3 regions of the Streptomyces sp. NPDC102406 genome follow, and region 1 is predicted to be linked to each of the others. Evidence: riboswitches for the same ligand, from Rfam matches in the RefSeq annotation. Region 1 holds a riboswitch; each other region holds the start of a gene.

Region 1 (10,111 bases):
GTGAGCGCCGTGTTCTGGGTGAGCACCTGGAGGAAGTCGGTGAGCTCGGCTCGTCCGGTGGCCTTGTTGTACTTGTAGCCGACTGGGTGCTGCATCCAGGAGTTGGCCGCGAGGATGAAGTACGCGGACAGGATGGTGCCGATGGACACCATCCAGATGCAGGCCAGATGGATCTTCTTCGGCAGCTTGTCCCAGCCGAAGATCCACAGGCCGATGAAGGTGGACTCGAAGAAGAACGCGATCAGTGCCTCGAAGGCCAGCGGCGCCCCGAAGACGTCACCGACGAAGCGGGAGTAGTCGGACCAGTTCATGCCGAACTGGAACTCCTGCACGATGCCCGTCACGACGCCCATCGCGATGTTGATCAGGAAGAGCTTTCCCCAGAACTTGGTGGCCCTGAGGTACTTCTCCTTCTCCGTACGCACCCAGGCGGTCTGGAGCCCGGCGGTCAGCGCCGCGAGCGAGATCGTCAGAGGAACGAAGAGAAAGTGGTAGACGGTGGTGATGCCGAACTGCCATCGCGCCAGGGTCTCCGGCGCCAGAGCCAGGTCCACTGCGTCATCTCCTTACATCACCGCCGCCGAGCAGCGGTTTGCCCCTTTAATCCCGCGCTTATCCGGAGGAACCGGGACGCGCTTGTGAACGCGTTCACATTCACAAGCATTATGTCGTACTGGTGGTCGGAATCCGAAGGGGGGTCCCCTTACTGCGAGCAACGCCACAGTGGGCCACGTCCGGGGCGCCTGAGGACACAAAGACGCGCGAGGCGCCCCGTGCCGCCTCGCGCGTCGTCGCGCCCCCTCCCGCGAGCTCAGAGCTCCTTGCGGAACGCCTCCGCCGCGTGCAGGAAGACGTCATTGGCCTCGGTCTCCCCGATCGTGGCCCGCACCCCTTCACCGGCGAACGGCCGCACGACGACCCCGGCCCGCTCGCACGCGGCGGCGAAGTCCATGGTCCGCTCACCCAGCCGCAGCCACACGAAGTTGGCCTGCGTCTCCGGCACGGTCCAGCCCTGCGCCCGCAGCGCCCCGAGCACCCGGCCGCGCTCGCCGACCAGCGAACCGACCCGGCCGAGCAGTTCGTCCTCCGCGCGCAGCGAGGCCACCGCCGCGTCCTGCGCGAGCTGGCTGACGCCGAAGGGGACCGCCGTCTTGCGCAGCGCCGCCGCCACCGGCTCGTGCGCGACGGCGAACCCGATCCGCAGCCCCGCCAGCCCGTACGCCTTCGAGAAGGTGCGCAGGACCGCCACGTTCGGCCGGTCCCGGTAGATCTCCACCCCGTCCGGCACATCGGGGTCGCGGATGAACTCCCGGTACGCCTCGTCGAGGACGACCAGGATGTCGGCGGGCACACGGTCGAGGAATCGTTCCAACTCGGGGCGGCGAATGGCGTTGCCCGTGGGGTTGTTGGGGTTGCAGACGAAGATGAGACGCGTGCGGTCGGTGATCGCGTCGGCCATGGCGTCGAGGTCGTGGTCCTCGTCGGGCGTGAGCGGCACCCGCACCGACGTGGCCCCGCTGATCTGCGTGATGATCGGGTACGCCTCGAAGGACCGCCACGCGTAGATGACCTCGTCCCCCGGGCCGCTCGTCGCCTGGAGCAGTTGCTGGGCGACACCGACCGAGCCCGTGCCGGTGGCCAGGTGCGAGACCGGCACCCCGAAGCGGTCCGCCAGCTCGGCCATCAGGCCCGTGCACGCCATGTCGGGGTAGCGGTTGAAGCTCCCGGCCGCGGCGATCGCCCGCTCCATGACACCGGGCAGCGGCGGATACGGGTTCTCGTTGGAGGACAGCTTGTACGCCGCCGGCCCCCCGGCGGCGGCCGGCTTGCCCGGCTTGTAGGTGGGGATACCCGCCAGCTCCGCGCGCAGCTTGGGGTTGGTCTCGCTCACCGCAGTCCTCCTCGTGGCCACCGATCCAATACTGCTTACCTTATGAGGATTGGCCGCCCGCCCCAATGGGTCAGGACCTTCCCGCGCGCGCCAAGGCCGAAGGAAGGCGTACGGGGTGGGGGGAGCGCTCCGCGTCCTCGCGCGCGCCGGTGGCTCGCGCCGTGGCGCGCATCACCCGTGAAGGTGAGTTGAGACCTACTCGCAACATCGCCGACTTGGCAGGCTCGCACGTACCAACAAGTGACGTAGTACCTTCGGGGCCGCCAACTCCATTGTTTTCCAAGGTCATTGACGGCCAATCACCTTGCAGAAACGTGCCTGTCAACGCGTGCATATGCACCCCCGCCATGCAGCCGCATGAGCCCTACTATCGGCTCGCCATGACAGCAGCAGGGAAGCACCAGGTGAGCCGGGCGGAGACCCCCCGCAGGGGCACCCGGCCGGGTCGCGCAGGCATCAGAGACGTTGCCGCCGCCGCCGGGGTCTCGATCACAACTGTCTCCGATGCGCTCAACGGCAAGGGCCGGCTCCCGGACGCCACCCGACGCCATGTCCGCGAGGTCGCCGACCGGTTGGGCTATCGCCCCTCCGCGGCCGCCCGCACGCTCCGTACCGGCAAGTCGGGCCTGATCGGCCTGACCGTGACGACCTACGGGGATGAACCTTTCACCTTCACCGAGTTCGCCTACTTCGCGGAGATGGCGAGAGCCGCGACATCCGCCGCGCTCGCCCGCGGCTACGCCCTCGTCATCCTGCCCGCCACCTCACGCCACGACGTGTGGTCGAACGTCGCCCTCGACGGCACCGTCGTCATCGACCCCTCCGACCACGACCCGGTCGTCAGCGAGCTGGTCCGCCAGGGCCTGCCCGTCGTCTCGGACGGACGTCCCGCGGGCACCCTGCCCGTGACCGCCTGGGTCGACAACGATCACGAGGCCGCCGTCCTCGGCATCCTCGACCACCTCGCCGAGGCCGGCGCCCGCCGCATCGGCCTGCTCACCGGCACCACCACGGACACCTACACCCACCTCTCCACCTCCGCCTACCTGCACTGGTGCGAGCGGATCGGACAGGAGCCCGTCTACGAGTCCTACCCCGCGCACGACCCGTGCGCGGGCGCCGTCGCCGCCGACCGGCTGCTCGCCAGGCCCGACCGCCCCGACGCGGTCTACGGCCTCTTCGACCCCAACGGCACCGATCTGCTCGCCGCCGCCCGCCGCTACGGCCTGCGCGTCCCGGACGACCTGCTGCTCGTGTGTTGCAGCGAGTCGACGGTGTACGCCACCACCGAGCCGCCCATCACCACCCTCTCGCTCAAACCGCGCCGCATCGGCACGGCCGTCGTCCAACTGCTCATCGACGCCATCGAGAGCGTCGACTCCGACCGGCCGGTCGAGCAGGTGATACCGACCGAACTCATCGTGCGGACCTCCTCGCAGCGCCGTCCACCCCGCACCACGGTCAGCCCGCCCCGCTCCTCGGGGCAGGGCTGACCGCCCGTCCGCCCGAAGTCGCTCCCGGCGGACGAGAGGAAAAGTCCACACCAATTCGGGAGAAAAGTGTGGTGAACAGCCGCCCGTCACCGATTCACCACCCCTGGTGCATCACACAGCGCGAGCCGCATTCCTATGATGGGCGGACGACACCGCGGGCCGCTGCGACCAGGCAGTCCGATCCGGTGCACAGGCGGCGCAATGGTGGAGGGGTCGATGACTCAGGGGGCCGGTCAGGGACCCGCAGCGCGCACGGAGACGCTGCGTGACTTCCGCGTTCCCGCGTACGTCCATGACGTACCGGCGAACGTGATGCCGACCGATCCTGTGCCCGGCTCCCCCGAGGCGGCGGACTATCCGGACGGATACACGCCGACGGAGCGCGACCTGCCGGTCATCAACCGGGGGGACACGGTGCAGGTGGAGGTCGTACAGCCGGTGCAGCGCACCGCCGACGAGATGGGCCCGCTGTTCGTCGTCGGCGACGTGCACGGCTACCTCGACGAGCTGCTCGCGGCGCTCCACGAGAAGGGCCTGGTCGACACGGAGGGCACCTGGGCCGCGGGCAACGCGCGGCTGTGGTTCCTCGGCGACTTCACCGACCGGGGACCCGACGGGATCGGCGTCATCGACCTCGTGATGCGCCTGAGCGCCGAGGCCGCCGCCGCGGGCGGCTACTGCAAGGCGCTCATGGGCAACCACGAGCTGCTGCTGCTCGGTGCGAAGCGGTTCGGCGACACCCCCGTCAACTCCGGGGCGGGCACCGCCACCTTCCAGGCGGCCTGGTTGCTCAACGGCGGCCAGAAGGCCGACATGGACCGCCTCCAGGACGTACATCTCCAGTGGATGTCCCGGCTCGACGCGATCGAGATCGAGGACGACCACCTGCTCATGCACTCGGACACCACCGCCTACCTCGACTACGGCGACTCCATCGAGGCGGTCAACGACACGGTCCGCGAGACGCTCACGCGCAACGACGCGGACGAGTGCTGGGACCTGTTCCGCAAGCTCACCAAGCGCTTCGCGTTCCGGGACGGGGAGTCGGGCCCCGGCGCCGTACGCGAACTCCTCGGCACCTACGGCGGCTCGCGCGTCGTCCACGGCCACAGCCCGATCCCGTACCTCCTGGGCGAGGTCGGCACCGAGGACGCCGACGGCGAGGACAGCCGGCCCGTCGTCGAGGGCCCCCATGTGTACGCGGGCGGACTGGCCATCGCCATGGACGGTGGCGTGACCATGGCCGGAAAACTGCTGGTCCAGCAACTGCCCATGGATATCTGAGAGTTACTTGGGCAGTCGCGGTAAACGGAGGATCCGGCTGGCCGGCGGGCCAATTTCCGGAAACCCCCTGTCACCGCCTGCCGTGACCGCTCTACCATCGGCCTATCCGTAGCAGGCTCCCCTCCGTTTCTGCCCGACGGCTCGTAACCATGCGGGCCACCAAGCCCTACGGAGCATCGGGGGATGCACATGAACAGCGCTCCGCATTTGCTGAACGAGGACCGCCCCGAGTTCGAGCGGATCCTCGATGAGGCGCTGCGTACCGCACCCAACCGCCCGGATCTCGCCGCAGTGGGCCAGCGGCTCAACCGCGAACAACTGCGCACCATGGCACTCAACGCGGCGGCACTGATAAGCACCGCTGCCGCCACCGAGTACGAGCACTACACCAAGGTCCGCGACGAGCTGCGCACCGCCCCGCGGTCCGCCCGTCCGCTACGCGAAGGAGGCACTTCCGGCACGGCCGAGTCCGGTGGCAGCTCGCTGGGGTTCGCCGCCACCGTGGGCGAGGTCGCGGAGACCACGGGACCCGGGGTCGCCGCGGTCGCCGTCGTGCTCGCCCCGGTCCTCGCCGGGACCGCGGCCGCGATCTTCCTGCTGGTCGGCTGCATCCTGAAAATGCTCAACCCACCGCCCGACTTCGCGGACACCCTGCTGTCGGTCGGCTGGGTCTTCGGCGCACTCACCGCGGCGGGCATCCTCGTCGCCGCGGTGTGCCTGCTCCTGACGGCCCTGCGCAACGGTTCGACCTCGCTCCAGGCAGGCGCCGACAGCGAGGCCAACGAGGAGGTGACGCGCGCCAGGGAAGCCTGGGGCAAAGCCCTCCTCGAACGCGGCATCGTGCCGTTCCTCCGGGATGCCCAGGCGGGCCCGCCCACAGGCGGCACCTCGCTGGGCGGCGGCCCCGCCAACCGCATGCCCCAGCTCGGCTACAACAGGCCGGGGTTCAGCAGCCCCGACGGCGGCGGTACGGCCACGGGGCAGCGCGCCGGCTTCTCCAGCCCGGACTTCACCAGCCCGGACTTCGGCGGTCCGGAGCACCAGCCCGACTGAACCGCCGACCCCCGGCGAAGCACGGAGCCATGACGGGGCTCGGGGCGAATCACGGCCCCGAGCCCCGCGTCATGCCGATGCGCAGGACGCCGGTACGCCGGTCAGTCGGCCAGCGGCAGATAGACGCGGTTGCCCGCCTCGGCGAACTCCTTCGACTTCTGCTCCATGCCTGCCTCCACCTCGGCCTTGGTGGAGCCGTGCTCGCGGCGGATGTCCTGGGAAATCTTCATCGAGCAGAACTTCGGACCGCACATCGAGCAGAAGTGCGCGGTCTTGGCCGGCTCGGCGGGCAGCGTCTCGTCGTGGAACTCCCGTGCCGTGTCCGGGTCGAGCGCCAGGTTGAACTGGTCCTCCCAGCGGAACTCGAAGCGGGCGTCGGAGAGCGCGTCGTCCCAGTCCTGCGCGCCCGGGTGCCCCTTGGCGAGGTCCGCCGCGTGGGCCGCGATCTTGTACGTGATGACGCCGGTCTTCACGTCGTCGCGGTTGGGCAGCCCCAGGTGCTCCTTGGGCGTGACGTAGCAGAGCATCGCCGTGCCCCACCAGGCGATCATCGCGGCACCGATCCCGGACGTGATGTGGTCGTACGCCGGAGCGACGTCCGTGGTCAGCGGGCCGAGCGTGTAGAACGGCGCCTCTTCGCAGATCTCCTGCTGGAGGTCGATGTTCTCCTTGATCTTGTGCATCGGGACATGGCCCGGGCCCTCGATCATGGTCTGGACGCCGTGCCGCTTGGCGACGGAGTTGAGTTCGCCGAGCGTCCGCAACTCCGCGAACTGCGCCTCGTCGTTGGCGTCCGCGATCGAGCCGGGGCGCAGCCCGTCACCGAGGGAGTACGTGACGTCGTACGCCGCGAGGATGTCGCACAGCTCCTCGAAGTGCTCGTAGAGGAAGCTCTCCTTGTGGTGCGCCAGGCACCATGCGGCCATGATCGAGCCGCCGCGGGAGACGATGCCGGTCTTGCGGTTGGCGGTCAGCGGGACATACGGGAGGCGGACGCCCGCGTGGACCGTCATGTAGTCCACACCCTGCTCGGCCTGCTCGATGACCGTGTCCTTGTAGATCTCCCAGGTCAGTTCCTCGGCCTTGCCATCGACCTTTTCGAGGGCCTGGTAGAGCGGCACGGTACCGATGGGGACGGGGGAGTTGCGCAGCACCCACTCGCGCGTGGTGTGGATGTTCCGGCCGGTGGAGAGGTCCATGACGGTGTCGGCGCCCCAGCGGGTCGCCCAGGTCATCTTCTCCACCTCCTCCTCGATGGAGGAGGTGACCGCGGAATTGCCGATGTTGGCGTTGACCTTCACCAGGAACCGCTTGCCGATGATCATCGGCTCGATCTCCGGGTGGTTCACGTTCGCGGGGAGGACCGCGCGGCCCGCCGCGATCTCCTCACGCACTACCTCAGGCGCGACGTTCTCCCGGATGGCCACGTACTCCATCTCCGGGGTGATCTCTCCACGCCGGGCGTAGGCGAGTTGGGTCACGGGCTCGCCGTTCCTGCCGCGACGCGGCTGGCGCGGGCGACCCGGGAAGACGGCGTCGAGGTTGCGCAGCCCGCCGCGCGGCGACGTGTGCTTGATGCCGTCGTCCTCGGGGCGGGCGGGGCGGCCCGCGTACTCCTCGGTGTCCCCGCGGGCGATGATCCAGTTCTCCCGGAGAGGGGCGAGCCCCCTGCGGACATCGGTGTCGACGGTCGGATCGGTGTACGGGCCGGAGGTGTCGTACAGCGTGACGGCCTGGCCGTTGGTGAGGTGCACCTGGCGGACCGGCACGTTGAGGTCGGGCCGTGAGCCCTGGATGTACCCCTTGTGCCAGCCGATGGACTTCCCGCCCTCCGGCTCGGAGCCGTTGGAGGCAGGCGTGCGTGTGTCCGTTGTGGTCATGAGACCTACTCCCTACGCCGGCATTACCCGGTAACAGGTTCGGCGGTCGACGCAGCGATGTTCGTCGTCGGCGCTTCACGTTGTTTCACGTGAAACGCGCTGGGACGAAGGTCAGCGCCCTCTCAGCCCGGTGCTCCGAGCTCCCGCGTTTGCAAAGGTGCCTCCACGCTAGCGTCCCTTCGGACGCGTTGAACAGAGGGCCCCTGCCGTTCTTGCGATGATCGGGCGGTGACCACCACGCAGCAGCCCCCGCCTCCGCCGCCCCAACCGCCGCACGGTTCCACTCCGTCCGGCGCCGGTCACGGCCCGGCCGGCCATGGCCACTCGCACAGTCACGGCCCGGCCGCGCCCGTCTCCCGGCATCTGCGCAAGGTCATCGCGGCGATCCTGGTGCCGTTCTCCGTGGCGGTCGTCGTGGGGCTCGTGGTGCTGTGGCCCGGAGGCGCTCCTGCCCATGAGCGGACCGGTGTCGGCTTCGACCGGCAGACGCAGCAGGCCACGGTCGTCGGGGTCGAGAAGGTCGACTGCGCGTCCGTGAGCGCTCCGGGTACCGCACCTTCCGGTGACGCGTCCCAGGCCGCTCCGTCGGCAGGTTCCTCGGCCGAGCGGCAGGCGTCCGGTACGTGCGGGAAGGCGTCCATCCGGATCGACACGGGCAAGGACGAGGGCCGTACGTTCACGGAGGTCGTCCAGCCTGATTCACCCCGGCAGTTGCGCGAGGGGCAGAAGGTGATCGTCGCCTACGCTCCCGACGCCCCGAAGAACCTCCAGTACTCGGTCACCGATGTGAACCGGAAGTTCCCCATGGCGCTGCTGGCCGGGATCTTCGCCCTGGCCGTGGTCGTGGTGGGCCGTCTGCGCGGCGTCATGGCCCTGGTCGCGCTCGCGGTCAGCTTCCTGGTGCTGACGCTCTTCATCCTGCCGGCGATCCTCCAGGGCTCGAACCCTCTGGTGGTGGCGGTGATCGGGGCGAGCGCGATCATGCTGATCGCGCTCTACATGTGTCACGGTCTGACGGCCCGGACCTCGGTCGCCGTGCTCGGCACCCTGGTGTCGCTGCTGCTCATCGGCCTGTTGGGCTCGTTGTTCATCGGCTGGGCGGCGCTGACGGGCAACACGGACGACAGCACCGGTCTGATCCACGGCCTGTACCCGCACATCGACATGAGCGGTCTGCTGCTCGCCGGCGTCATCATCGGTTCGCTCGGCGTACTGGACGACGTGACGGTGACCCAGACGTCGGCCGTGTGGGAACTGCACGAGGCCAACCCCTTGATGGGCTGGCGCGGCCTGTACCGGGCGGGCATCCGCATCGGCCGGGACCACATCGCGTCCGTCGTCAACACCCTGGTCCTCGCGTACGCGGGCGCGGCGCTGCCCCTGCTGCTGCTCTTCTCGATCGCGCAGAGCAGCGTGACGGACGTGGCCAACAGTGAGCTGGTGGCCGAGGAGATCGTCCGCACGCTGGTGGGCTCGATCGGGCTGGTGGCCGCCGTTCCGGTGACCACGGCGCTGGCGGCGCTGGTCGTCTCCGCCGACCGGCCGAGCGGGCACAAGCCCGCACAGTCCGCTCCGGCCCGCGGTGGCAGGGGGCGGCGACGCAAGCGCTGAGCGGCACGGAACGCTCGGGTGCACCGCGCTGCTGAAGCGTTACGTCAACTGCCCTGCCGGGCCCCTGTGCTCAGCCGGCGTTCTGCTCCTCGCCGAGGATCCGGTCGAGGGCTTCGTCGAGTTCGGCCTCGTAGTCGGCCAGTGCCTGTTCCTGACCGAGCGGGACGATCCTGTCGGTGCGGTCGAGGAAGGCGACGAGGGGCGCGACGCCGACTCGGAACAGTGCGTGGTCGCCGCCCACCTGGAGCCGGATGTGCACCTCGCCCGGCATCTCGTCGCCACACCCGGCGAAGAGCACGGGAGAGATCCGCACATCGCCGTCACCGGTCGCCCCGTTGACCCCGTCGACGAGGAGTTCGCGGCCGAACGCCCAGGTCACGGGGGCGTCCCCGGGGAGATGGAAGGTGAGTCGTACCGCGTACGGATCCCCGGCCTCGTACCGGAGTTCCACCGGGATGCGGAAGGACAGCTCCTCGGAGACGAGGAAGCTCATCATGACCTCTGCCTGTACTGCTTGGACCGACTCGCGCATCGCCTACCCCGTCAACTTGCCGTCGATTGGCCAGGAATGACCTTCCTGACACTGGTGGCATCTTGCTCAACGTACACGAGGGATTACAAGGAGTGAGTTTTCAGATGCTGATAGAGAAGCCGAGTGTCCCTACGAGGCTGCCGATCTCGTCCTGCAAGCGGCGTGCCGCGGGCAGCAGTCTGTCGGCCTGACGAGAGGGGAGAGAGATGGCCAGAGCCGCCGCGGTGGAGCCGATGGTGACCGGGAACGCGGCGCAGGCCGTGCCGAGCGCGTACTGCTGGCACTCGATCAGGGGCTCCATCCGCCCCACTGTTCGCAGCTTGCGCAGCAGCGTCCGGCCGTCACGCACCGTGTACGGGGTGATGGA
Region 2 (10,111 bases), on a different contig from region 1:
CCGCGGCGGCGGCCGGATCGTCGGCCTCGGTGAGCGCGCGGACGACCACGACGCGGCGGGCGCCGGCCTCCAGGACCTCGTCCAGGTTGGCCAGGTCGATGCCGCCGATGGCGAACCAGGGGCGGTCGGTGCCGAGGCCCGCGGTGTGGCGCACCAGGTCGAGACCGGGGGCGTGGCGGCCGGGCTTGGTCGGGGTCGGCCAGCAGGGGCCGGTGCAGAAGTAGTCCACGCCCTCCTGGACGGCGGCCGCGGCGGCCTCCGCGTCGGTGTGCGTGGAGCGGCCTATGAGGACGTCGTCGCCGAGGACGGCGCGGGCCGCGGGGACGGGCAGGTCGCCCTGTCCCAGGTGCAGTACGTCCGAGCCGACGGCGTGCGCGACGTCCGCCCGGTCGTTGACCGCGAGGAGCTTGCCGTGGCGGCGGGCCGCCTCGGCGAACACGGCGAGGTGCTCCAGCTCCTCACCGGCCTCCATGCCCTTGTCGCGCAACTGGACGATGTCCACGCCGCCGGCGAGCACGGCGTCGAGGAACTCCGGCAGGTCGCCTTGGCGCTTGCGGGCGTCGGTGCACAGGTAGAGCCGGGCATCGGCGAGTCGCGCGCGCTTCGGGTCGGCCATGGGACATCCCCCGTTGGAGTCGATGGCGTGCGCACCACGAGGTCGTGGTGCGCACGCCGGACGGTTGTCAGGTCAGACGGCGAGCGCCTGGGCGCGGCGCTTCACCTCCGTGCCGCGATTCTCGCTCAACGCCTGCGCGGGCGTGCCCGGCAGGGTCGGGTCGGGGGTGAAGAGCCACTCCAGCATCTCCGCGTCGCTGAAGCCGTCGTCCCGCAGGAGCGTCAAGGTGCCGGTGAGCCCCTTGACGATCTTGTCGCCGTCGATGAAGGCGGCGGGCACGTGCAGCGCCCTGTTCTCACCTCGGCGTACAGCGATCACCTGGCCCTCCTTCACGAGCTGGCGTACACGCGTCACCTCGATGCCGAATCGCTCGGCGATGTCGGGAAGGGTGAGCCAGTCGGGGACGAGAGCATCGATCTTTGCGTCAATCTCGGTCACGGGACAAGCGTGCCATCCCGGACTGACAGTCGGAAGCCGGGGCGGCCGACCAGGTGTTTTCGCCGGACGCGGGCGCCTGTCCGACGGCTGTCAGGCCACCGCGCCCTTCAGGGGCCGGGCCGGGTCGGCGAGCCGGTCCGGGTCCAGTACGGTGCCCGCCTCGATGAGTTTGCGGCCCTGCGCCAGGTCGCGGGGTTTGCCGACGGCCAGCACGGCCACCAGGGCACCCTCCCGCAGCCAGCACACCGACCACGCCGCTCCGGCCGGGTCGCCGCGCCACACTGTCGCGTCGGCGGTGCGGTGGTGTCCCGCGTACTGCACGAAGCGGCCGAACTGCTCGGACCAGAAGTAGGGCACCGGGTCGTACACCGCCGGTGTCTCACCGATGATGTTGGCCGCGACCGTGCGCGGCCCCTGGAGGGCGTTGTCCCAGTGGTGGACCAGGAGCCGCTCCCCGTAGCGCCCCGAGGGGAACGAGGAGCAGTCCCCGACCGCGTACACGTCGGGCAGGGATGTCCGCAGGTGCGCGTCCGCCACCACTTCGCGGTGGTCGCCCAGGTCGATGCCGGAGCCGGTCAGCCAGCCGGTGGCCGGGCGGGCGCCGATGCCGACGACGACGGCCCCTGCGGGCAGCCGCGTCCCGTCGTCCAGGACGACGAAGCCCGGCTCGACGCGCTCCACGCGCGCGTGGGTGCGCAGCACGGCTCCGGCGTCGGCGTACCAGGCGGCCATGGGCGCCGCCATCTCGGCGGGCAGCGCCCCGGCCAGTGGCCGCTCGGCCGCCTCCACGACGGTGACCCGGCATCCCGCCTCGCGGGCGGCGGTGGCGAACTCGGCGCCGATCCATCCGGCGCCCACGACCACCACGTCGCGCTGGCCGGCGAGGACGGGCCGCAGCCGTTCGGCGTCGTCGAGGGTGCGCAGCAGATGGACTCCCGCAACGGCCTCCGTGCCCGGGAGCCTGATCGGTTCGGCGCCGGTGGCGAGGACGAGGACGTCGTAGGGGACGGGTCCGGTGGCGGTGTCCAGTTCGCGAGCGTCGGGCCGCAGTCCGGTGACCTCGCGGCCCACCTCCAGGGTGACGCCGAGTGCCGCGAAATCGACGTCGAAGGCCGAACCGTCGGCCTTGCCGAGCAGGACGGCCTTGGACAGGGGCGGCCGGTCGTAGGGCGGGTGGGGCTCCGCGCCGAGCAGGGTGACGGATCCGGTGAAGCCCTGTTCGCGCAGGGCCACGGCCGTCTGCACGCCGGCCATCCCGGCGCCGACGATCACGACGTGCCGTTGCCCTGGAGGTGTCCCGTTGCCGCTCCGCTGCTCGCTCATCGGATCACCTTAGGCATCTGATCTTGCGTCGGTCAGCGGTGCGGGCCACTCCCACGCCGTGACGTCCTGCACACGTGTCACCGGGTTTAGCGATCAAGGGCGCCGCGCCGCCCGGTCCGGGGCCGAAGGCTGCCTTACCCGGGGCCCGACGCAGGAGTTAGGGTGGCCGACGTAAAGCACTCGCGGGAGCCCGTACGCAGCGGGCTGAGAGGGAGGCTGGAGCGGCCTCCGACCGTACGAACCTGATCCGGGTCATGCCGGCGAAGGGAGGGGCTGGACGCCCATGTCGCGTACTCCACCCGAAGCCACCGACGTACTGGTCGTCGGGGGCGGCGTCATCGGTCTGGTCACCGCGTGGCGCGCCGCGCAGCGCGGTCTGTCCGTCGCGGTCGTGGACCCCGGACCCGGCGGCGGGGCCGCCCAGGTGGCGGCCGGCATGCTGGCCGCCGTCACCGAACTGCACTACGGCGAAGAGACCTTGCTCGCGCTGAACGTCGAGTCCGCGCGCCGCTATCCCGCGTTCGCGGCCGAGCTGTCCGAGGCGACCGGCCAGGACCTCGGCTACCGCGCCTGTGGCACGCTGGCGGTCGCCCTGGACGCCGACGACCGGGCGCACCTGCGTGAACTGCACGCCCTGCAGGAGAAGTCGGGCCTGGAGTCGGAGTGGCTGTCGGGCCGCGACTGCCGCCGCCTGGAGCCGATGCTCGCGCCGGGCGTGCGCGGCGGCCTGCGGGTCGACGGTGACCACCAGATCGACCCGAGGAGGCTCGCGGCCGCCCTTGTGACGGCCTGTGAGCACGCGGGCGTGGTCTTCCACCGGACCTGGGCCGAGCGGCTCTCCGTCGTACGGGACCGGGCGCGCGGTGTCCTCCTGGCCGACGGCACCGAGGCGGCGGCCGAACAGATCGTGCTCGCGGCGGGCAGTCGCAGCGGGCGGCTCGCGGGCGTCCCGGACGAGGTGCTGCCCCCGGTCCGCCCGGTCAAGGGCCAGGTGCTGCGCCTGACGGTGCCCCGCGCGTACGCGCCGTTCCTCAGCCGCACGGTCCGCGCGGTCGTGCGCGGCAGCCACCTCTACCTGGTGCCCCGGGTCAACGGCGAACTCGTCGTGGGCGCCACCAGCGAGGAGCTCGGCTGGGACACCACCGTCACGGCCGGCGGGGTCTACGAACTGCTGCGGGACGCCCATGAACTGGTCCCCGGCATCACGGAACTGCCCCTGACCGAGACCTGCGCGGGTCTGCGCCCCGGCTCGCCCGACAACGCCCCGCTCCTCGGCCCGACGGCCCTGCCCGGCCTCCTCCTCGCCACCGGCCACCACCGCAACGGCGTCCTCCTCACGCCCGTCACCGGGGACCTCATGGCGCACGTCCTGACCACCGGTGAACTCCCCGAGGAGGCCCGCCCGTTCACCCCCGGGCGGTTCTCCGGCCCGGGTGATCTCAGTAGTGACGCCTCCCTGGAGCAGCCCGCATGAACGTGTCCGTCAACGGTGAACCGCGCGCGGTGAGCACCGACACCACCCTCGAAGCCCTCGTCACCACACTCACCACGGCGCACTCCGGCGTCGCCGCCGCCCTCAACGAGACCGTCGTGCCCCGCACCCAGTGGTCCGCGACCCCGCTCGCCGACGGGGACCGCGTCGAAGTCCTCACCGCCGTACAAGGAGGCTGACCCGCCATGGCCGACGACGCTTTCGTCCTCGCGGGCGCCACGTACTCCTCGCGCCTGATCATGGGCACGGGGGGCGCCCCGAGCCTCGACGTCCTGGAACGCGCCCTGACCGCCTCCGGCACCGAACTCACGACGGTGGCGATGCGTCGCGTCGACGCGACGGTGCACGGCTCGGTCCTGTCGGTCCTGGAGAAGCTCGGCATCCAGGTCCTTCCGAACACGGCGGGCTGCTTCACGGCGGGGGAAGCGGTCCTGACGGCCCGCCTCGCGCGCGAGGCGCTCGGCACGGACCTCGTCAAGCTCGAGGTCATCGCCGACGAACGCACTCTCCTGCCGGACCCGATCGAGCTCCTGGACGCCGCCGAGACCCTGGTCGACGACGGCTTCACGGTCCTGCCCTACACGAACGACGACCCGGTCCTCGCCCGCAAACTGGAGGACGTGGGCTGCGCGGCGATCATGCCGCTCGGCTCCCCGATCGGCTCCGGCCTCGGCATCCGCAACCCGCACAACTTCCAGCTCATCGTCGAGCACGCGCGCGTGCCGGTGATCCTGGACGCGGGCGCGGGCACGGCCTCCGACGTGACCCTCGCCATGGAGCTGGGGTGCGCGGGTGTGATGCTCGCCTCCGCGGTGACCCGCGCCCAGGAACCGGTGCTCATGGCCGAGGGCATGCGGCACGCGGTGGAGGCGGGCCGGCTGGCGTACCGCGCGGGCCGCATACCCAAGCGGCATTTCGCCGAGCCGTCCTCGCCCACCCGGGGCCTGGCCCGCCTCGACCCCGAGCGCCCGGCCTTCTGACAGGGTCACAGCTCTGCTGCAGTACGGGCCCGGTCCCGCAGCGGGCCCGGGCCCTGTCAGTCGCTCCTCGTAGACTCACCTGCGTGGACACGACCCTTCAGGACCCGTTGCTCGGGCACGTGCTCGACGGCCGGTACCGCATCGACGCACGCATCGCGGTCGGCGGGATGGCCACGGTCTACCGGGCCGTGGACACCCGCCTCGACCGCGTGCTCGCACTCAAGGTGATGCACCCCTCCCTGGCGGCCGACGTGTCGTTCGTCGAGCGTTTCATCCGCGAGGCCAAGTCGGTGGCCCGCCTCTCGCATCCGAACGTCGTGGGCGTCTACGACCAGGGCGCCGACGGCGCGTACGTCTACCTGGCGATGGAGTACATCGCGGGCTGCACGCTCCGCGACGTCCTGCGCGACCGTGGCGCGCTCAGGCCCCGGGCCGCGCTCGACATCCTGGAGCCGGTGCTCGCCGCGCTCGGAGCGGCACACCGCGCGGGCTTCGTGCACCGCGACATGAAGCCGGAGAACGTCCTGATAGGGGACGACGGCCGGGTGAAGGTCGCGGACTTCGGCCTGGTCCGCGCCGTGGACACCGTCACGAACACCACGGGCACGGTCCTCGGCACGGTCTCCTACCTGGCGCCCGAGCAGATCGAGGACGGTACGACGACGCCCGGTGTGGACGTCTACGCGTGCGGAGTGGTCCTCTACGAGATGCTGACGGGCGGCAAGCCGCACTCCGGCGACACCCCGGCGCAGATCCTCTACAAGCACCTCCACGAGGACGTTCCCCCGCCCTCCGCGGCCGTGCCCGGCCTGCCCCTCCCCCTCGACCACCTGGTCGCGTCGGCCACCGCCCGCGCGCCGCAGGCCCGGCCGCACGACGCGGTGGCGCTGCTCGCCCATGTGCGGCAGGCCCGGGCGGCGCTGTCCGACACCGAGCTGGACGCGGCGCCCCCGCAGGCGCGGGACGTGCAGGATGCCGGGGCGGACGACCGTACGAGCGTGCTCCCGCGCGCGGTGCAGATGCCGCTGCCCCCGGAGGAGGACGGCTTCCACCGCACGAGCCGCCTGGAGAGCCCACCGCCGCCTCCCGCCCCCGCCCGCCGCACGGCCGGCAGGCCACGACGCGGCAGGTTCGCCATCATCGCGGCGCTTGTGCTGATCCTCGGCCTGGGCGCGGGCGTCTGGTACATCAACGCGGGCCAGTTCACCAAGGTCCCGCGCCTGCTGGCCAAGACGGAGGCCCAGGCGAAGCAGCGGCTCGACGAGGTCGGGCTGCACCCCGGCGGCAAGATCACGTACAAGTACAGCGACGCGTACAAGCGCGGCACCGTCATGGCCACGGACCCCGAGCCGGACGCCCGTATCCGGGACGACGGCACGGTGAACCTGACGGTGTCCAAGGGCCCGGAGAAGGTCAAGGTCCCCGACCTGGAGGGCACACCCCTGGCCACGGCCAAGAGCGACCTGAAGAACCGCGGCCTTGAGCCCGGCATGGTCACCAGGGAGTTCAGCGACGAGGTCCGCAAGGGCTCCGTGATCAGCACGGACCCGGACGCGGGCACGACCCGCACCTCCGGTTCCGCGGTCGCCCTGGTCGTCTCCAAGGGCGCCCCGGTGGACGTCCCCGACGTGACGGGCGAGTCCGAGGACGACGCGGTGACCGAGCTGGAGGACGCGGGCCTCAAGGCGGAGATCGCCACGCGGAGAATCCACTCCGACGAGGACAAGGGCGACGTGGCCCGCCAGTCCCCCGCCGACGGCCAGGTCGCCGAGGGCGCGACGGTGACCCTGACGATCTCCGCGGGCCCCCCGATGATCGAGGTCCCGGACGTCGAGGGCATGAGCGTCGACGACGCCCACGCCAAGCTGGAGGACGCCGGTTTCGAGGTCGACGAGGACCGCGGCCTCCTGGGCCTCTTCGGCGACACGGTCAAGAGCCAGTCGGTGGACCCGGGCGAAGAGGCCCCGAAGGGCTCCACGATCAAGATCACCATCCGCTAGGACCCGGCCCACCACCATCGATCGGACGCATACGGCCGGGCGGAGCCGAAGACGAAGGCGGCGAACCACGGCCCACCACCGGCCGTCATCCGCGTACGAGACGGGAGGGGTCGACCGGGGTATGTGCGCGCGCAGCACAGCAACACGCGGTAGCGGAGCCCGAAGCAACCGGCGAGGCCATCAAGATGGCGAGCACGGACATACCCCGGGCGGCCCCGCACCCACCCCCACACCTGTCGGACCGAACCGGAAGGCCGCCAACGCACACCAGACGGCCACCCTCCCTTCAATGCGCACGCACACGCACGCCGACAAGGCGCACCCCGCACCCCCGCACCCGTGACACCCTGGACCGGGTGAACAGCAGCACTCGCTCCCGCAACCCCGTCGGCGGCCACATCCCCGTGGCCGGCGGCCTGGCCACCGTAGGCCTCTCCTACGCCCAGGACGTCCTGGCCGAAACCGTCCAGGTCTTCGTGGCCAACCCGCGCGGCTGGGCCACCCCTCTCGGCAACCCCAAGCAGGACGAGGCGTTCCGCGCCCGCTGCGCCGCCGAGGACATCCCGGTCTACGTCCACGCCCCCTACCTGATCAACTTCGGCTCGCACACCGAGGCCACCGTGGAGAAGAGCGTCGTGTCGATGCGGCACTCCCTGCGCCGCGCCCGCGCCATCGGCGCCCTCGGTGTCGTCGTCCACACGGGCTCGGCGACGGGCGGCCGCGACAGGGCCGACGCCCTCGCCCAGGTCCGCGAGCACCTGCTCCCCCTGCTCGACGAGCTGACGCACGACGACGACCCCTTCCTCCTCCTGGAGTCGACCGCGGGCCAGGGCGCGTCCCTCTGCTCGCGCACCTGGGACTTCGGCCCGTACTTCGACGCCCTGGACCACCACCCGAAGCTGGGCGTCTGCCTCGACACCTGCCACATCTACGCGGCCGGTCACGACCTCGTCGCCCCGGGCGGCATGCGCCAGACCCTCGATCTGCTCGTGGACACGGTCGGCGAGGGCCGCCTCAAGCTGATCCACGCCAATGACTCGAAGGACGTCGTGGGTGCCCACAAGGACCGCCACGAGAACATCGGCTCGGGTCACATAGGGGCCGCGCCCTTCCAGGAGCTGATGGCGCACCCGGCGACGGAGAACGTCCCGCTGATCGTGGAGACGCCGGGCGGCAAGGAGGACAACGCGAAGGACATCGCCCGCCTCAAGGAACTCCGCCAGGGACTGGCCGCACTCCCCGATCTCCCGAACATGATCGGCAGTACCCCCTAGGGGTATACGGGATATACGGGTCCCCCATCGGAAACACCCGCGACGGAACCAGGGGGGACACGGCGAGATCCTGGGCGGCGCCGGCGGCGTCACTGGCGATCGCCTTCGTGGTGACGACGCCGGTCAACCGCTGGATGATCGACCGCGGCAAGGGCCACGCGGTAGTGCACCAGTACCGCCCCTGACCACACCCGCCACCAAACCCACGACCGACGAGCGACGGCCAACGGCCGACGACCAGGCCCCTACAGCTCAGGCCCCTCCCCAGGCCCTTCCTGGTACGAGTACCGCTGCTCACGCCACGGATCACCCACATTGTGGTACCCGCGCTCTTCCCAGAACCCCCGCCGATCCGCGGTCATGTACTCGACCCCGCGCACCCACTTCGGCCCCTTCCAGGCGTAGAGGTGCGGAACGACGAGCCGCAGCGGAAATCCGTGCTCGGCGGTGAGCAGTTCCCCACCCTTGTGGGTGGCGAAAATGGTGCGTTCGGCGGCGAAGTCGGACAGCCGCATATTGGAGCTGAACCCGTACTCGGCCCAGACCATGACGTGCGTGACGGCGGGGTCGGGGGGCGCCAGTTCGAGGATGGTGGAGGCCCGTACGCCGCCCCACTCGGCGGCGAGCATGCTGAACTTGGTGACGCAGTGCAGGTCGCCCACGACGGTCGCGTAGGGCAGCGCCGAGAACTCCTCGTGGTTCCAGCAGTGCTTGTCGCCGTCGGCGGTGGCACCGAAAACCCTGAACTCCCACCGCTCGGGCCGGAACTTGGGCACAGGGCCGTAGTGTGTGACCGGCCAGCCGCGCTGAAGACGCTGTCCCGGCGGAAGCTCCGGCTGCACTGCTCCCCCAGACTCGCTACCCACCGGATGACCCATGCCTCCATCCTGACAGAAGCTGAGCGGTGACCATGACCACGAGGGCACGGACGGGCCGTGACCGAGCTGCGATTGGGGCAACTCGTACTAAGCGTGCACTTACTGGACGGGTCTGGGCGCCAGTGCGAGGATGCGCGAAATCTGCCGACTCCACCATGTGGAAGGAGCCTCTGCGATGCAGGGCGACCCCGAGGTCATCGAATTCCTCAACGAGCAGCTCACGGGCGAGTTGACGGCCATCAACCAGTACTGGCTCCACTACCGGATCCAGGACAACAATGGCTGGACCAAGCTCGCCAAGTACACCCGTGCCGAGTCCATCGACGAGATGAAGCACGCGGACAGGCTGACGGAACGCATCCTCTTCCTCGACGCCCTGCCGAACTACCAGCGACTCTTCCACGTGCGCGTCGGGCAGACCGTCACGGAGATGTTCCAGGCCGACCGTCAGGTGGAGGTCGAGGCGATCGACCGGCTCCGGCGCGGCATCGACGTGATGCGGGCCAAGGGCGATGTGACGTCGGCGCGGATCTTCGAGGACATCCTGGAGGACGAGGAACACCACATCGACTATCTGGACACCCAACTGGAGCTGATCGAGAAGCTCGGTGAGGCGCTCTACCTGGCGCAGCAGATCGAACAGCCGGACAGCTAGGCGGCTTCCGGCAGCCGCTGCGGTACGCCGGGGTCAGCGAGCGAGCCCTGCTCCGCCGATCCGGTCCGCGGGTAGGCACCTCGCCCGAGCAACGCCTGTATCCGGCGGACGCACGAGCCGCAGTCGGTGCCGGCCTTGCAGGCGGAAGCGATCTGGCGCGGGGTGCAGGCACCGCCCGCCGCGTGCCGCTTCACCTGGTCCTCGGTCACACCGAAGCAGTTGCAGACGTACATGCGGGCTCACCTCCCCGTCGGGGTTCCAGGGCGTCGCCACCCCGATCCGTTCTCGGTGAGGCTAGCCTAACCATACCCGTAGGGCCAGACACACAAAAGTGCCGTGGGGCGCGGATCCCTGTGATCCGCGCCCCACGGCGCTGTACGTCAAACCATCACCGCGCCGTTCACTGATCCCGGTACATCTCCGCGACCAGGAACGCCAGGTCCAGCGACTGGCTG
Region 3 (10,111 bases), on a different contig from region 1:
CCGCCAGCAGTTTCGGAACTGGTGTAGCAATCGAGTATTGACAAGGAACATCGCGCATACCCTGCGGGCGATCTAGAGCGGAGAGGTCGAGTTGTTGCTGCAAAAGAACTCCCTTCAGGAATCGCAGGAAGTTCGATTTCCCGGCGTTATTTTGACCAGCCAACAGAGTGACGGGCCCCATTGTCCCGCTGTGCTGCATCTCCGTCCCGAAGCTTCTGTATCCAGAAATGCCAAGGCCAGGGAAGATGAGACTGGGCATGTCGACTCCATCGGCTGTTGAACCAGGCTGTAGTAAGAATTTACTCCCGAAAGGGCTCGCATGTGCTCTGATTCAGCGGAGATGCGGGCACCCGTGTGATGATCCTGGTTTTGCCAACTCAGCCGCACAAGGCCCCGCGCCCTGCGTTAGACGAGGTGTTTGCTGGTCAGGCCGTCGTGAAGCCCCCACTTCGGGGCCGTCTGTGGGCCGTCCAGGGCCGCTCAACAGTGACCAACCGCGACCGCCAGCGACAGGCGGCCAACGCGACGACCCCAGGTCACCCCCGTTCATCTGCGACACTGGGAGTGCCATGCCTAAGCCCGGAGAACTCACATTCGTCGCCCCCCGCGGAGCCAAGAAGCCGCCGCGGCACCTTGCTGACCTCTCGCCTGCCGAGCGGAAGGAAGCCGTTGCCGCGATCGGTGAGAAGCCGTTTCGTGCCAAGCAGCTCTCGCAGCACTACTTCGCGCGGTTCGCGCACGATCCCGCGGAGTGGACCGACATCCCCGCCGGGTCGCGGGAGAAGCTGCGGGAGGCGTTGCTGCCCGAGCTGATGACGGTCGTGCGGCATCTGTCGACCGACCAGGACACCACCCGCAAGACGCTGTGGCGGCTGTTCGACGGGACGCTCGTCGAGTCGGTGCTGATGCGGTACCCGGACCGGGTGACGATGTGTATCTCGTCGCAGGCCGGGTGCGGGATGAACTGCCCGTTCTGTGCCACGGGGCAGGCGGGGCTCGACCGGAACCTGTCGACCGGTGAGATCGTGCACCAGATCGTCGACGGGATGCGGGCGCTGCGAGACGGGGAGATTCCTGGTGGGCCCGCCCGGCTGAGCAACATCGTGTTCATGGGGATGGGCGAGCCGCTCGCCAACTACAAGCGGGTCGTGCAGTCGATCCGGGCGCTCACCGACCCCGAGCCGGATGGGCTCGGGCTGTCGCAGCGTGGCATCACCGTGTCGACGGTCGGGCTCGTGCCCGCCATCCACCGGTTCGCCGACGAGGGCTTCAAGTGCCGTCTCGCCATCTCGCTGCACGCGCCCGACGACGAGCTGCGCGACACCCTCGTACCGGTCAACACGCGCTGGAAGGTGCGGGAAGTGCTGGACGCCGGGTGGGAGTACGCCGCGAAGTCGGGGCGGCGGCTCTCCATCGAGTACGCCCTCATCCGCGACATCAACGACCAGGCGTGGCGCGGCGACCGGCTCGGCCGCCTGCTGCGGGGCAAGCCGGTGCACGTCAATCTCATTCCGCTGAACCCGACTCCGGGGTCGAAGTGGACGGCGTCGCGGCCCGAGGACGAGAAGGCGTTCGTCGAGGCCGTCGCCGCGCACGGCGTACCGGTGACCGTCCGGGACACCCGTGGGCAGGAGATCGACGGGGCGTGTGGTCAGCTCGCCGCCACCGAACGGTAGCCTTACGCCAGTACCAGTACCCACATCTGCATATTCCGACAGGGGAGCGCCACAGCGCTGAGAGTGCGGCACCAGAGCAAGGCAGGCCGCAGACCCTCTGAACCTCGCCCGGGTCATTCCGGGTAGGAAGTTCGGTCACCACTCATGCTGTTGCGCCCTGCCCGGGATCTTCGAGGTCCCCGGGCAGGGCCGCGTCTTCTCCTGGTCATTCCAGGAGGAATTCGAATGCGAACGAGCAAGACGACGTACGGGGCCATCGCCGTGGCGGTGGGGCTCGGGTTCGTCACGTTGTCCGCGTGCGGGTCGTCCGGCGACACGGACTCCGCCGGCGGCTCCAAGACCGTCACCCTCGTCAGCCACGACTCGTGGGCGGTCTCCAAGAACGTACTGAAGGACTTCGAGAAGAAGTCCGGCTACACGGTGAAGGTCCTGGAGGACGGTGACGCCGGGCAGGCCGTCAACAAGGCGATCCTGTCCAAGGGCAATCCGCAGGGCGACGTCTTCTTCGGCGTCGACAACACCCTGCTGTCCCGGGCGCTCGACAACGGGATCTTCACCTCGTACGAGGCGAAGAACCTCGGTGCGGTCAAGGGCGCCTACCAGCTCGACGCCGGCAAACACCGCGTCACGCCCGTCGACACGGGCGCCATCTGCGTCAACTACGACAAGAAGTACTTCGCGCAGCACAAGCTGAAGCCGCCGTCCTCCTTCGCCGATCTCGCCGAGCCGCGGTACAAGAACCTGCTGGTCACCGAGAACGCGGCCACCTCGTCGCCGGGGCTCGGGTTCCTGCTGGGGTCCGCCGCGCGCTACGGCGACGACGCCTGGCAGGGCTACTGGAAGAAGCTCGTGGCCAACGGGGTCAAGGTCGTCGACGGCTGGGACCAGGCGTACAACGAGGAGTTCAGCGGCAGCGCCGGCGGCAAGAAGGCGGGGGGCGAGCGCCCGCTCGTCGTGTCGTACGCGTCCTCGCCGCCCGCCGAGGCGATCTACTCCGACCCGCAGCCCGCGACGGCGCCGGTCGGTGTCGCGACCGGGACCTGTTTCCGGCAGGTCGAGTTCGCCGGGCTGCTCGACGGCGCCAGGAACGAGAAGGGCGGGAAGGCGCTGCTCGACTTCCTGATCTCCAAGGAGTTCCAGCAGGACATGCCGCTCAACATGTTCGTCGACCCGGTGACCGACGACGCCACGGCGCCCGCCGACTACACGAAGTACGCCGTGAAGGTCGACGACCCCGAGACCATGAGCCCGCGCAAGATCGCGGACAACCGTGACAACTGGGTCAAGTCGTGGACCTCGCTCGTCAGGAAGTAGCGGCTGAGGCGAAGGCCCGCGCCGCCGGTGTCCGTCGGTCCGGGAGCCTGGTGCGGCTCGGGCTCATGGTCGTGCCCGTCGTGTTCTTCGCCGTCTTCTTCGCGTACCCGGTCGTCGCGATCGTCCGCCGGGGGCTGCTCGTCGGCGGCGTCTGGCAGACCGGGCGGATCGTGGACGTGCTGGGGGAGCCGGACATCCGGCACGTCCTGTGGTTCACGGGGTGGCAGGCGCTCGCCTCGACCGCGCTCACGTTGCTGATCGCGTTGCCGGGCGCGTATGTGTTCGCGCGGCTCGACTTCCCCGGCAAGCAGATCCTGCGGGCCGTCGTGACCGTGCCGTTCGTGCTGCCGACCGTCGTGGTCGGGACGGCGTTCCTGGCACTGGTCGGGCGGGGCGGGCTGCTCGACGCGCTGTGGGGCGTCCGGCTCGACACGACGGTGTGGGCGATCCTGGCCGCGCACGTCTTCTTCAACTACGCGGTCGTCGTACGGACCGTGGGCGGGCTGTGGGGGCAGCTCGACCCGCGGCAGGAGGAGGCCGCGCGGATGCTCGGTGCCTCCCGGTTCACGGCGTGGCGCACGGTGACACTGCCCGCGCTCGGACCCGCCGTGGCCGCCGCGGCACTCATGGTCTTCCTGTTCACGTTCACCTCGTTCGGGGTGGTGCAGATCCTCGGCGGGCCCGGCTACTCGACCCTCGAAGTCGAGATCTACCGGCAGACCGCCCAGATCTTCGACCTGTCGACCGCCGCCGTCCTCACGCTCGTGCAGTTCGCCGCCGTGGGGCTCATCCTCGCCGTGCACGCCTGGAGCGTGCGCCGGCGGGAGAGCGCGCTCCGGCTCGTCGACGCCGCGCACACCGCGCGCCGCCCGCGCGGGGCGGCCCAGTGGGCGCTCCTCGGTGCGGTGGCGGCGACCGTCGCCCTGCTGATCCTGCTGCCGCTCGGCGTGCTCGTGCAGCGCTCGCTCGACGCCCCGGGCGGCTACGGGTTCGCGTACTACCGCGCCCTCGGTGACGCCGACGGCGGAACCTTCCTGGTGCCGCCGATCAACGCCGTGTGGAACTCCCTGGAGTACGCGCTCGCCGCCACCGGGATCGCCCTCGTCGTCGGCGGACTCGCCGCCGCCGCGCTGACCCGGCGGGCGGGACGCCTGGTGCGCGGCTTCGACGCCCTGCTGATGCTGCCGCTCGGCGTGTCCGCGGTGACCGTCGGGTTCGGCTTCCTGATCACGCTCGACAAGCCGCCGCTGGATCTGCGGGCCTCCTGGATCCTGGTGCCGCTCGCCCAGGCGCTGGTCGGGGTGCCCTTCGTCGTCCGGACGATGCTGCCGGTGCTCCGCGCCGTCGACGGGCGGTTGCGGGAGGCCGCCGCCGTGCTCGGGGCGTCACCGCTGCGGGCCTGGCGGGAGGTCGACCTGCCGATGGTGCGGCGGGCGCTGCTGGTCGCGGCGGGGTTCGCGTTCGCCGTGTCGCTCGGCGAGTTCGGCGCCACCGTGTTCATCGCGCGCCCCGACAACCCGACCCTGCCGGTCGCCGTGGCGCGGCTGCTCGGCCGGGCCGGTGACCTCAACTACGGCCAGGCGATGGCCCTCTCGACGGTCCTCATGATCGTCTGTGCCGCCGCTCTGCTGCTGCTCGAACGCATGCGGCCCGCGCGGGCCTCGACCGGGGAGTTCTGATGGCGTCCATGCTCGCACTCGACGACGCGACCGTACGGTTCGGGGGGCGCGCCGCGCTCGACGCGCTGGACCTGGAGGTCGCCGAGCACGAGATCGTGTGCGTCCTCGGGCCCAGCGGCAGCGGCAAGTCGACGCTGCTGCGCGCAGTCGCCGGACTGCAACACCTGGACAGCGGACGGGTGTTGCTCGCCGGACGCGACCAGAGGGGCGTGCCCGCGCACAAGCGGGGCGTGGGCCTCATGTTCCAGGACCACCAGTTGTTCCCGCAGCGGGACGTCGGTGGCAACGTCGCCTTCGGGCTGCGGATGCACGGCGCCGGGCGCGCGGAACAGGCTTCCAGGGTCGGGGAGTTGCTGAAGCTCGTCGGGCTGCCCGGTGCCGAAGGCCGGGCCGTGACCGCGCTGTCCGGCGGCGAGCAGCAGCGTGTCGCGCTCGCCCGGGCGCTGGCCCCGAGCCCCCGGCTGCTGATGCTGGACGAACCCCTCGGTCAGCTCGACCGGTCGCTGCGTGAGCGGCTCGTCGTCGAACTGCGCGAACTCTTCGGCGAGTTGGGCACGACCGTCCTGGCCGTCACCCACGACCAAGGCGAGGCCTTCGCCCTCGCCGACCGGGTCGTCGTCATGCGCGACGGCCGCATCGCCCAGTCCGGCACCCCGCTCGATGTGTGGCGGCACCCCGCCGACGAGTTCGTGGCACGCTTCCTCGGCTTCGACAACGTCACCGAGGCGGCCGTGTCGGTCTCGGGCGACGCCGCCGACACCCCCTGGGGCAAGGTGCCGGTGCCGCCCGGCTCACCGCAGGGCCCCGCCAAGATCCTCGTACGGCCCGCGGGCGTACGCCTTGTCGCCGCCGCCGACGCCCAGTTGACCTGCACCGTCACCGCCCGCACCTTCCGCGGTACGCACGTCGCGCTGCGCCTGCAACCCGACGGCGCGCCCCGGCTCGAAGCGGCCTGCGCGCTGCGCGCCGCGCCGGAACAGGGCGCCGAGGTCGGTGTCGCCTTCGACGCGGCGGAAATCGTGCTGCTCGGCGAGGGGTCGACTCCGTAGGGTCGGCGCATGACGACCTCCGTGCCGCGACCGCCTGCCCCCCTCTCCCACGACCGGTTCTGCGACGAGATCACCGCCCAGACCGACCTGTTGAGAGCGCATCTCACCGACGCCGACCTGACCGCGACCGTGCCGACCTGCCCCGACTGGACCGTACGCGAACTCGCCGAGCACGTCGGCCGCGCGCACCGCTGGGCCGAGGCGGTCGTGCGTACCCGGGCGACGGAGGCGCTGCCCGACGACCAGGTGCCGGATCGCGCGCCGGCCGACGACGGTCCCGCCGCGCTCGACGCCTGGCTCGGCGACGGCGCCCGGCGCCTTGCCGACACGCTGCGCGCGGCGGGGCCCGACGCGGCCTGCTGGAGCTGGGGCTGGCGGCGGGACGCCGGGTTCTGGGCCCGCCGGATGACCCACGAGACGGTGATCCACCGGGCGGACGCGGCGCTCGCCCTGAAGACCGGTTACGACGTGGTGCCGGAGATCGCCGCCGACGCGATCGACGAGTGGCTGCGGATCGTGCGTTTCGTCCAGGACGTCGATGCCCGTGACGCGGTACAGCAGTTGCGGGCCGGTGGACGCACCCTGCATCTGCACGCCACCGACACCGCCCCGGAACTCGCCGCCGAGTGGCTGATCGAGCTGCGTGACGAGGGGGTCGTCTGGCGCCGCGACCACGCGAAGGCCGACGCCGCGCTGCGCGGCCCGCTGACGGCCGTGCTGCTCGCCTTCTACCGGCGTGAACCGGTCGACGGCGGGCGCGTCGAGGCGCTGGGCGACCGGGAACTGCTCGACCACTGGCTGACCCGGGCCAGCTTCGCCTGAGCGCGAGGGGGACCACGGACCACGAAACTCCGGAAACACAGAACCCCGGGACCCCGGGACCCCGTAAACACAGAGGGGCCGTACGAGGCGCCCGCCCGACTGTCCGGGTCAGGACACCTCGTACGGCCCCTCAAGCGGCTAGCGCTGGGCCGCACCACGCTTGCGCAGGGCGAACACCACACCGCCACCCGCGACGACGAGCGCCGCCGCGATGCCGGCGAAGAGGCCGGTGTTGCTGTTGGCGCCGGTCTCGGCGAGGTCCGAACCACCGGCCGGGGAGGCCGAGTTGCTCGGCGCCGGGGCCGGGGCCGCCGGGCTGGTGGACTCCGGCGCCGACGCGGTCGGCTCGGCCGTCTCGGTCGGCGTGGACGCGCTCGGTGCCGGGGAGGACGGCGCCGGGGAGGACGGCACCGGGGTGGCCGTCGGCTTCTCCGTGGCGCAGGCCGTCGCCGGGGTGGTGACGCCACCCTTGATGTCGTCGTCCACGTTGAACCTGTCGGTCTTCACGTGGACGCGGTAGTGCGCGTTGGGCGCCCAGTTCTCCTTGAACGTGACAGTGGCGCCTTCCTTGGTGCCCTTGACCACCCGGCTGCCGAGCTCCTTGCCCGACTCGTCGAAGAGCGTGATGGTGGCGGGCGTCCCAGAGGCGTCGACGTCCTTGACGGTGATGACGCCCTGGGCGCCGTCGCAGACGGCCTCGGCGCTGAACTCGCTGATGTTGCACGCCGAAGCGGTACCGGCGACGCCCAGCGTCAGCGCGGTGGCGGCGGCCGCCACGCCGGCGAAGCGCGCGGCGCGTGCGGATATACGGGGAGTTACGGACACAGTTGTCCTTCACGGGATCAAGTGCAGAGAAAATCGGGATGCCGCGAGGAACACGTGGCTCCTCGCCTCAGCGCCCTCACGGTCCCCTCACGTTTACAAGTGCCTATGACACAACGTCAATACGCGGCAGCCACCGGGAGTTGGGTCTTTACCGTTACTTGACCCGCCGCGGGTTTGAAACCATCCGCCCCAGCACCTCGCCCGCCTCCTCCACCGTGTCGACGAGCGCGATCCGCGCCTCCATCGACCGGCCCCGCGCGAGCGCCTGGAGCAACGGCCACGCCGGCAGCTTGCGCGTCCAGTGGTCCCGGTCGACCAGGACCATCGGCGTCGGCTCGCCGCGCGACTCGTAGTAGTTGGGCGTCGCGTTGTCGAAGATCTCCTGCACCGTGCCGGCCGCGCCCGGCAGGAAGATGACGCCCGCGTTCGAACGGGCGAGGAGGCCGTCCTCGCGGGTGGCGTTGGCGAAGTACTTGGCCAGGTGCGCGGCGAACGCGTTGGGCGGCTCGTGCCCGTAGAACCAGGTGGGGATGCCGACGGAGGCGCCGCCCCGCGGCCAGCGCGCGCGCACGTCGAACGCGGCGGCGGCCCAGTCGGTGACCGACGGCGTGAACGACGGTGCCTTGCCGAGGAGTTGCAGCGACTCGTCCAGCACGGCGTCGGCGTAGGGGGCGGTGTACGCGCCCAGGTTCGCGGCCTCCATGGCGCCCGGTCCGCCACCCGTCGCCACCGTGAACCCGGCCCGCGCCAGTGTCCGCCCGAGCCGGGCCGCGCCCGCGTACTCCTGCGTGCCGCGCGCCATCGCGTGGCCGCCCATGACGCCCACCACGCGCGCCCCGGCGAGGAGTTCGTCGAGGGCGTCGGAGACCGAGTCGTCGTGCACGGAACGCAGCATGGACGCGAACACGTCGCCGTCGGCCTTGGTCCGCTGGAACCAGGCGTACGCGCGGGCGTCCGGGGTCGCCTCGTAGCCGCCCGCGGACAGACCGTCGAACAGTTCGTCGGGCGTGTACAGATGACCGCGGTACGGGTCGAACGGGAGGCCGGGGACCGGCGGGAAGACCAGCGCTCCCGCCGCCCGGACGTGCGCGGCCGCCGCCGGTTCCATGGGGCAGCCGAGGAAGACGGCGCCCGCGACGTCGGCCGCGAGCAGCCGGTCCGTGCGCTGCGTCAGGTCGACGGCCTGCACCCGGTGACCGGCGAGCGTGCCGCGCGCGGCGACGGTCTCGTCGAACTCGGCGAGCGTCTCGATCTCACGGTCGACAGCGGTCTCGGGAAGGGCGGGCGCGAATGACTCTGGATCTTCTGATGTCGGCTGCACCCGCCCATGCTAGAAGCCCGCTCCCGAGCGCCTGTCGCTCAGCCCTGGATCGTCGACGGGTCCACCCAGGCGACCTCGAACGTGTGGCCGTCCAGGTCGTCGAAGGCGCGTCCGTACATGAAGCCGTGGTCCTGCTTCTCGCCGTGCTCGGTGCCGCCCGCCGCGATGGCCCGCTCGACCAGCTCGTCGACCTTCTCGCGGCTCTCCGCGCTCAGACACAGCAGCACCTCGCTGCTCGTGGTCGGGTCGACGATCGTCTTGTGGGTGAAGCCCGCGTACTTCTCCTTGGTCAGGAGCATGAGCACGATGGTGTCGCTGATCTCCACGGCGGAGCCGGTCTCGTCCGTGAACTGCTGGTTGATGGAGTAGCCCAGCTCCGTGAAGAACTTCTTGGCGACGTCCAGGTCGTTCACGGCCAGGTTCACGAAGATCATCTGCTGGTACATGGGAGGCCCGTCGCCTTCTGCAAAGGAGGTGTGGTGCTCGTACGCAGGATTAGACGGGGCCCGAGGGCAAAAGTCATCGGGAGATCAGAGGAATGGCCGAAAGTTCCGCGACGGTCCAGGTCAGCGGGGTGAAGAGAGCCAGCAGGGCGCCCGCCCGCAGGGCCGCGACGCCGCGCAGCCGCGTCGCCGGCGCGCCGATCCGCAGGAGCGCGGAGGTGGTGTGCCTGCGGGCGTGCCGGGCCTCGACGGCCGCGGTCGCCAGCGCGGCGAGGGCGCAGCCGACGACGAGCGAGGCGCCGAGCGCCGACAGCGGCCCGAGGCCCGCGTCCGCCTTACCGGCGCTGCCGTACATCACGTGCGCCGCGTACGCGCCCGAGGCCACCGCGCAGACGACGCCGAGGGGGCGCCCGATGCGCCGGGCCTCCTCCTGGAGCACGCGCCCGGCGAGCAGCCGCACGGCGCCCGGGCGTACGGCCTGGAGAGCCCGCCCGCACAGGTGGGTGAGACCGGGCCCGGCGAGCGCCAGGCCGAGCGCGGTCAGCGCCCAGCCGGCCAGCACCCCGGTGGGGCCGCCGCCGAGGCCGCCCGGCATCGCGGGACCCCTGCCGCCGGGGGTGTGCGCGGCGTACGTCTCCACGGCGAGCCCGGCGGCGAGGAGGGCGACGCCCCACGGCAGCCCCGTCGGCGCCGCGGACGGCGCGGCCGACGGTTCCTCCGGGTCGGTTCCGGCCGCCGCGCCGGGCCCCTGGGTCCTGGGGCGCAGTGCGACGGCCCCGGCGGCGGACGCGGTCAGCGGTACGACGGCGAGCAGGGTCAGGGCGGCGCCGAGCGGCAACGGCCGGTCGGCGGCGAGGAGTCCGCGCGCCGCGCCGTCGAACGGGAGCCCCGCGAGGTCGCCGCGCAGATGCAGGAAGAACAGCAGCGCCAGCATCGAGCCCAGCGTGCAGGCGACCGCTGTGGAGATCACGGCGAGCAGGGT

The links. A riboswitch is a leader RNA that binds a small molecule or an ion and turns the genes downstream of it on or off. The one in region 1 is predicted to bind thiamine pyrophosphate.
Region 2: linked by a shared signal. The riboswitch ahead of thiO (glycine oxidase ThiO) and the one ahead of thiC (phosphomethylpyrimidine synthase ThiC) in region 1 are both predicted to bind thiamine pyrophosphate.
Region 3: linked by a shared signal. The riboswitch ahead of ACIRF8_RS26415 (thiamine ABC transporter substrate binding subunit) and the one ahead of thiC (phosphomethylpyrimidine synthase ThiC) in region 1 are both predicted to bind thiamine pyrophosphate.

What each region holds. Positions count from the first base shown of each region.
Region 1 is NZ_JBIWKP010000006.1:186,665-196,775, reverse strand. Features, by position in the region: gene ACIRF8_RS24925 (cytochrome ubiquinol oxidase subunit I) at 1-554, opposite strand, end outside; gene hisC (histidinol-phosphate transaminase) at 812-1,891, opposite strand; gene ACIRF8_RS24915 (LacI family DNA-binding transcriptional regulator) at 2,272-3,384, shown strand; gene ACIRF8_RS24910 (metallophosphoesterase) at 3,601-4,668, shown strand; gene ACIRF8_RS24905 (hypothetical protein) at 4,852-5,721, shown strand; gene thiC (phosphomethylpyrimidine synthase ThiC) at 5,823-7,601, opposite strand; TPP riboswitch at 7,594-7,758, opposite strand; gene ACIRF8_RS24895 (YibE/F family protein) at 7,830-9,212, shown strand; gene ACIRF8_RS24890 (SsgA family sporulation/cell division regulator) at 9,283-9,744, opposite strand; gene ACIRF8_RS24885 (IclR family transcriptional regulator) at 9,845-10,111, opposite strand, start outside.
Region 2 is NZ_JBIWKP010000001.1:1,486,875-1,496,985, reverse strand. Features, by position in the region: gene thiE (thiamine phosphate synthase) at 1-616, opposite strand, end outside; gene ACIRF8_RS06875 (Rv2175c family DNA-binding protein) at 689-1,054, opposite strand; gene ACIRF8_RS06870 (NAD(P)/FAD-dependent oxidoreductase) at 1,145-2,377, opposite strand; TPP riboswitch at 2,550-2,663, shown strand; gene thiO (glycine oxidase ThiO) at 2,661-3,851, shown strand; gene thiS (sulfur carrier protein ThiS) at 3,848-4,048, shown strand; gene ACIRF8_RS06855 (thiazole synthase) at 4,055-4,849, shown strand; gene pknB (Stk1 family PASTA domain-containing Ser/Thr kinase) at 4,933-6,849, shown strand; gene ACIRF8_RS06845 (deoxyribonuclease IV) at 7,206-8,123, shown strand; gene ACIRF8_RS06840 (sulfite oxidase-like oxidoreductase) at 8,369-9,001, opposite strand; gene bfr (bacterioferritin) at 9,177-9,656, shown strand; gene ACIRF8_RS06830 (bacterioferritin-associated ferredoxin) at 9,653-9,889, opposite strand; gene ACIRF8_RS06825 (class II 3-deoxy-7-phosphoheptulonate synthase) at 10,057-10,111, opposite strand, start outside.
Region 3 is NZ_JBIWKP010000007.1:106,698-116,808, reverse strand. Features, by position in the region: gene ACIRF8_RS26425 (ATP-dependent nuclease) at 1-259, opposite strand, end outside; gene rlmN (23S rRNA (adenine(2503)-C(2))-methyltransferase RlmN) at 570-1,676, shown strand; TPP riboswitch at 1,707-1,823, shown strand; gene ACIRF8_RS26415 (thiamine ABC transporter substrate binding subunit) at 1,902-2,990, shown strand; gene ACIRF8_RS26410 (ABC transporter permease) at 2,966-4,669, shown strand; gene ACIRF8_RS26405 (ABC transporter ATP-binding protein) at 4,669-5,718, shown strand; gene ACIRF8_RS26400 (maleylpyruvate isomerase N-terminal domain-containing protein) at 5,728-6,540, shown strand; gene ACIRF8_RS26395 (LAETG motif-containing sortase-dependent surface protein) at 6,679-7,365, opposite strand; gene ACIRF8_RS26390 (LOG family protein) at 7,520-8,686, opposite strand; gene ACIRF8_RS26385 (VOC family protein) at 8,725-9,132, opposite strand; gene ACIRF8_RS26380 (hypothetical protein) at 9,206-10,111, opposite strand, start outside.